2 regions of the Lactobacillus sp. ESL0225 genome follow, and region 2 is predicted to be linked to the other one. Evidence: predicted binding sites of a transcription regulator. Region 2 holds the regulator's gene; the other holds the start of a gene.
What was found. Region 2 encodes Rex, which represses fermentation and respiration genes when NADH is low (regulators of the CRP and FNR family bind a similar motif). Its sites were predicted from a motif close to TTGTGAANTANTTCACAA; they were not measured.

Region 1: F5ESL0225_RS00300 (acyl-CoA dehydrogenase family protein) is a predicted target of Rex. The motif match lies at 1,928-1,945, and genes of this name have one in related genera.

The regions. Positions count from the first base shown of each region.
Region 1 covers NZ_REHK01000003.1:3,311-6,743, forward strand. Annotated here, with positions in the region: gene F5ESL0225_RS00290 (triphosphoribosyl-dephospho-CoA synthase) at 1-737, opposite strand, end outside; gene F5ESL0225_RS00295 (LysR family transcriptional regulator) at 758-1,672, opposite strand; gene F5ESL0225_RS00300 (acyl-CoA dehydrogenase family protein) at 2,012-3,262, shown strand; gene F5ESL0225_RS00305 (CaiB/BaiF CoA-transferase family protein) at 3,349-3,433, shown strand, end outside.
Region 2 covers NZ_REHK01000009.1:15,849-19,281, forward strand. Annotated here, with positions in the region: gene groL (chaperonin GroEL) at 1-1,236, opposite strand, end outside; gene groES (co-chaperone GroES) at 1,253-1,537, opposite strand; gene F5ESL0225_RS05840 (redox-sensing transcriptional repressor Rex) at 1,723-2,355, opposite strand; gene F5ESL0225_RS05845 (ABC-F family ATP-binding cassette domain-containing protein) at 2,618-3,433, shown strand, end outside.

The sequences.
Region 1 (3,433 bases), on a different contig from region 2:
CATATTTGGCTAATCTTGAGGAGATATTTTTTTCCTGAGACTGTAGCATAACCTCCTAGAGCAAGATAATGGTTAGCACAGCTGTGTAGCCAATTAATCACATCATAATTACCTGCGCGCTTAATAAGATTACTGTCAACCGTTACTGTAGCAATTTTCATTAAGGTATCTAGTAATCGGCACTGGAGCGTACCGGTGCTCTGCTTTAAGAAAGGCAGGGCATATTTTTTTACAATGGGATAACCTTGTTCAGCTTGTGCACGTGCGCCACCAATGCTGTATTGTTGAAATTCACGTTCACCAGCTGTTTGTAATTGGTTATTTTTTTCTAGGTCATGTTCAACTAAACCATGGCACATTCTAGCGATAGTTGTAAACAATTCAGCCTGATTTTTCTTACAATAACTTTGAGCGCAAACAAAAATACCTAGAGCAAAAATTGCCCCTTTATGGGTATTGACTCCGTTTGTAGCTGCTAGCATTTCTTCTTCAGCTAATAGACCTTCTTGTCTTAATTGAGTGAACATGGTGGAGAGGTCTGTTCCAGTGAAGGTTTGCCCAATTTGTGTAGCTTTATTGAAGTAATGCTCTAGGCTTAAGCTACTGTCAATAAAGGTATAAATATTCATATCAGGATGTGGTCCAGGATTAGCGGGATCAACTAAGCCAGGTTTAGGCAAGGTAGTGACTTCATATAAAAGAGCGCGTAGCGCATTTTGAGTGATTGAATTAGTCATAAGTTCCTTAATTGTGATTACTACTTAATTGCTAAATTGTCGACTAAAGTTTGAATTTCTTGTTTGTTACTTTTAATAAAGTCAATAAAGTCAATAATTCCAGCTGAAAAATGCTGGTTAGGATCATAAACAAGATAAACTTGCCGGATATTTTTAGGTAAATCAAGTTGAATTTGATGAATATCAAAGCCACTGAGATAAATGGTTTTGGCAACAACGCCCACAATATCGTTGGTCAGTACTTGACCAGCAATTGCCAATTCATCATGTAAACGATTGATGATATGCAAATCAGAAGCAACTGCAAGCAAAGCGTTGGTGATATCGCGACCAATTTGAATTTTAGTGGAGTAGGTCATGATGGATTCGCCTTGTAATTCACTGGGCGACATGCGATTAATTTGAGCTAAATTATTATCGGGTGCAACAATTGCAATAATTTCTTCGGTATAAAGCGGAATATAAGTTAGGTAATTAAATTCGGGTACGTAAGAGCAGATACCGATATCATACCATCCATTTTTAATGCCCTCGCATATTTGATAAGAGGGATTATCATGATAAATAAAATGCGGGGAAATCGCACTTTCTTGTTGGTATTTTTTGGTTAAATAAGGCAAAAAGATACCAATTGCAGTAGGGATGCCAGCAATATGAATATTGCCTTGATCTTGACTAATTTTTTGAGCAATCTTTTTTTTACCATATTCCAATGAAGCTAACGTTTTGGTGACCGTGTCATAAAAAATACGGCCATATTCGGTTAACTGGACATAGCGCCCATTATGTTTGAACAGTTTGCAATGCAATTCGGTCTCTAGTTGCTTAATGGAAACTGATAAGGTGGGCTGACTGATAAAAAGATTTTCGGCAGCTTTTGTATATTGTTTTTGGTCTGCCAACTCTTGAAAATAGTAAAGTTGATTTAAATTCATGTTGAATACCTCAATAGTAATTACCATATCAATTGCGCTTTAAATGCTATACCAAATTTTAGTGAAGCGCTTTCTATAATTGTTTATAGGTGTATTGGGAAAATTAATATGTGCCTTGAAAAGTTGTTCACATGCTGTTTTAGGTCGGTAATAATTAGTGAATTAATAAGCAAAATGGAGGTGAAAGAGTTGCCTAAGACCAGTAAAATACTCTGAAAACATTGTTGATTATATTTAAAATTAATAATTTAAACTTTGATATCAATTTTACAAAGTTTATTTTTTTAAACATAATACAGGCAAAATATAATATTTCCAAGGAGTAGAGGAGATTAAATTATGTCTGAACAAAATAACTTACACGTCTTACCACCATTTGAAACAACACCAATTATGCACCATGCTAAACCAGGTGAAGCAATGGCGCAAGAAGATTTTACTAATTATTTAAAGGAAATTCGCCATTTGGCCCAAAACGAGTTCGATCAAATGACGAATTTTATTGAGGAGCAGCGTAAATTTCCTGATGACTTTTTTCCGTTAGCCATTAAACACGATCTTTATCGCTTTGCTTTACCGCGAGAGTATGGTGGTTGGGGCCTTAGTGAAAAACAAATCTTACAGGTTCAGGAAGAATTTTCCCGTACTCAAGGCGGTATTCGCATGCATTTACACCATGCTTCCGATATGAACTGGCGTATTTTAGCTGGCTTTGGTAGCCAAGAACTCAAAGATAAGTATATGAATAAGTTTCAAGATAAGTCAATCTATGCTAATTTTGCCCTTACTGAAAAAAGTGGTGGAACAGGAGCAGACTTGCATACATTAGCGGTTAAAGACGGTGATGAATGGGTTATTAACGGCGAAAAAACACTTATTTCTCATGCTGATGTAGCTGATTTTACCTATTTAATTGTTGTCACTGATCCTGATAAGCAAGGTGATGAGCGCCTGTCAGCTTTTTTTGTACCAACTAATACGCCTGGTTTTGAAGCAATGGAAATGCCACTCATGATGGGTTGTCGTGGTGCGGGGCACGCAGATTTGAAATTTACTGATATGCGAATTCCTGAAAAATATATGTTAGGTAAACGTGGAGAAGGAATGAAAGTTGCTATTTCAGCTTTATCACTTTCACGTGCACATATTGCCGATTCTAATTTAGGGATGGCTCAACGGATGCTGGAAATGTCCATTGCTTATGCTAAGGATCGCACTACCTTTGGTAAGCCTTTATGTAAGCGACAATCAGTTATTTTTGAAATTGCTGATATGGGTTCACGAATTCACGCTTTAAGGTTGATGCTCTGGGATTTAGCTGAAGATTACGATGCAGGTAAAGATATCACTAAAAAGGCTTCGATGGCAAAATTAGAAAGTATTAATACTGTTAAATTAGTTTCTGATTATATGCTGGAAATTTTTGGTGGTATTGGTTATTTCCAAGATAATCCTTATGGTCCAGCTGAACGTTTGTACCGTGATTGTCGGGCAATGTGGCTTGAGGAGGGGCCACGTTCTGTTCAACGTTTAACCGCGGGGCGGTTGTTGATTAATGACGGTGGTCAAACCCCAATTACCAGTTTGTAAATCAAATTAATGAAGCGGACCAAATTATTAGGGGGGAAGAGATGATTTAGCCCGCTTTAATTATTGATAGCTTGGAGATCAGAAAAATGGCTAATGAAATTTTAAAGGGCATTAGAGTAGTTGATTTAACACAATTTCTAGCAGCTCCAACTGTGGGGCGCGTTTTAGGTG
Region 2 (3,433 bases):
ACCGGCAACATAGCCTTCATCTACAGCTGCCCGAGTTGAATTTAACGCATCTTCAATCCGGTAGCGACGCTCTTTTAATTCAGTTTCAGTAGCAGCACCAACATGAATAACAGCTACACCACCAGTTAATTTAGCTAAACGTTCTTGCAACTTTTGTTTATCAAAGTCAGAAGTAGTCTCAGCGATTTGTTTTCTAATAGAATCTTCACGATCCTTAATAGCATCTTCTGAACCAGCACCATCAACAATAGTGGTTGAGTCCTTAGTAATTGTGATACGCCGTGCTTGGCCTAATTGATCAAGTGTAGTATCTTTTAATTCAAGACCAAGGTCTTCAGTAATCACTGTACCACCTGTTAAAGCCGCAATATCTTGCAATTGTTCTTTACGACGATCACCAAAGCCTGGTGCCTTAACAGCAACGACATTGAAAGTACCACGAATCTTATTCAAGACCAAAGTTGGTAAAGCTTCACCTGAAACATCATCAGCGATAATTAATAAAGACTTACCTTGTTGTACAATTTCTTGTAATAGTGGCAAAACATCTTGAATATTCGAAATCTTTTTGTCAGTAATTAAAATGTATGGGTTGTCTAAATCAGCTTCCATCTTATCATTGTCAGTAACCATGTATTGTGACAAGTAACCACGGTCAAATTGCATTCCTTCGACCACAGAAAGCTCAGTTTCAATACCACGTGAATCTTCAATGGTAATAACTCCGTCATTGCCTACTTTTTCCATTGCATCAGCAATCAAATCACCAACTTCTTTTGAAGCGGATGAAACAGCAGCAACTTGAGCAATTTGCTCTTTAGAAGAAACTGTATGACTAATTTTATGTAATTCATCAACAACAGCTTTCGTAGCCTTTTCAATTCCGCGACGAACACCAACTGGATTAGCACCAGCAGTAACATTCTTCATCCCTTCGCGAATAATAGCTTGCGTTAAAACAACAGCAGTTGTGGTTCCATCACCAGCAATATCATTAGTCTTTTGAGCAGCTTCAGCAACAAGCTTAGCACCCATATTTTCATAATGATCTTTTAATTCAATTGCTTTAGCAATGGTCACACCATCATTAGTAATATCAGGATTACCATAAGATTGTTCTAAAACAACGTTTCTTCCTTTAGGACCAATTGTTGCCTTAACTGTATCAGCTAATTTATCGACACCCTTTAATAGAGAACGTCTTGCATCTTCAGAAAATTTAATATCTTTTGCCATTTTTCTTACTCCTTAATTACTTAACAACTGCCAAAATATCTTTTTCATGAAGGACTAAGTATTTTTCACCTTCGTAATTAACGTCAGTGCCTGAGTACTTATCGTAGAGCACAATATCACCCTCTGCAACAGTCATTGGAATTTTACTACCATTTTCAGCATAGCTGCCTGCACCTACAGCAACAACTTCACCTTCAGTTGGCTTTTGTTTAGCATTAGAAGCAAGGACGATTCCGCCTACAGTTTTTTCTTCTTCTTCTTTAACTTTTACGATCACGCGATCACCTATTGGTTGTAACACGTTTGTCCCTCCTAAATTCAATTTAATATCTTTAATTTTAGTCATTAGCACTCAAATTAGCTAAGTGCTAACTTATAATTATGATAATAACCCCTTTTTGTTTAAAATGCAAGAAAAAATTAGCACTTTTTCAATTAAAGTGCTAATTTGTTTTAATCACTAAGTCTACCTAATATTTATGCGGGCTACTTCTTATCACTTTCTAAAAAATAAATTAATGTTTGCAATTCAGTAGCTAAATCAACATTTTGTATTCGTATTCCGCTCGGAGCTGAGAGTCTGATCGGCGTAAAGTTCATAATTCCTTTAATACCTGCTTCAACCATTTCATCTGCTGTTTTTTGAGCTGTATTAGAAGGAACTGTTAAAATCGCAATTGTTATCTGTTGGTCACTCAGTTGCTTTTTAAGCTCACTCATATCATATACAGGAACGCCGCTTAAAATTTTGCCTGTTATTTTTTGATCTATATCAAAAGCACAAGAAATTCGAATATTATTACTTCGCTTAAAATTATAATTAAGCAAAGCATGTCCCAAATTACCAACTCCTACCAAAGCCACATTGGTTAAAGTATCTTGATTCAATATTTTTTTAAAAAAAGTCAGTAAGCTTTTTACATCATATCCATACCCACGCTTACCTAATGCACCAAAGTACGAAAAATCGCGCCTAATTGATGCACTATCAACTTGAACAGCTTCAGATAATTCAGTTGAGGAAACTTTCTCTTTGCCAGCTTCATTCAAGATGATTAAGTATCGATAATAAAGCGGCAGTCTTTTTGCTGTCGCCGTGGGAATTTTTATTTTTTCCATTTATTACAAAGCCTCCAACTTAATTATGCTAGCAAATTTCATTTGTGAATTACTCATCAATTATTTATTATTTTACCTATAAACTAGTGTTAGTTGCAAATATTTTTCACAATCTTTTAGATTTTAACACAACAAACACTACTTATCTAATTATTTTCAATGCCTCAAAAATCAACTATTAATTTATCTTGCTATATTTTGAAACAGACCATAGTCACTTTTAACTCGCTTCATATGCTAAAATAGTTTTTAGGTGAAAAATATGATAATTGCACAAGGACACGATTTAGAAAAACAATTTGGAGCTACTACACTATTTAAAAATGTCAATTTTTCAATCAATTCAAATGCAAGAATTGGCTTAGTGGGCTCAAATGGGGTAGGTAAAACTACTCTTTTAAAAATTATGACAGGTGAAGAAGAAGCTACACACGGTGAGTTTATTGTTAATAAAGCAATTGAAGTGGGCTACATCGCTCAAGAAAAAGCTTTAAATGAAAATAAAACCATTTGGGACGAATTACTCGGTGTTTTCTCTTCTTTAATCGAAATGAATAAACAAATGCAAGTAATGCAACAAAAAATAGCTGAACATCCTCAAGATAGTCAACTTTTAAAAAAATATGATCAATTACAATTTGATTTTGAGCAAAAAGGTGGCTACAGCTATCAAGCTGATATTAAAAGTATTTTACATGGCTTTAATTTCCCAGAAGAAACTTGGTCTAAAACTATCAGCAACCTATCTGGTGGAGAAAAGACCCGCTTAGCCTTAGTCAAACTACTTTTACATAAGCCCCCCCTACTTCTACTTGATGAGCCAACTAACTATTTAGATTTAAATACGTTAGATTGGCTAGAAGCATTCCTTAAAGGTTACAATGGAGCAATTTTAGTAGTTTCACATGATCAGTACTTCTTAGACCATTTGGCCAACCAAATCTTTGAATTACAATTTGGCCAATTAACAGCCTTCAAAGGTAATTACTCCGATTACGTAAAACAGCGTCAATTAAGGGATTGTCAGCAAGAAGAGGCTTACGAAAAGCAGCAAGAAAAAATTAAAAAAGATGAAGAA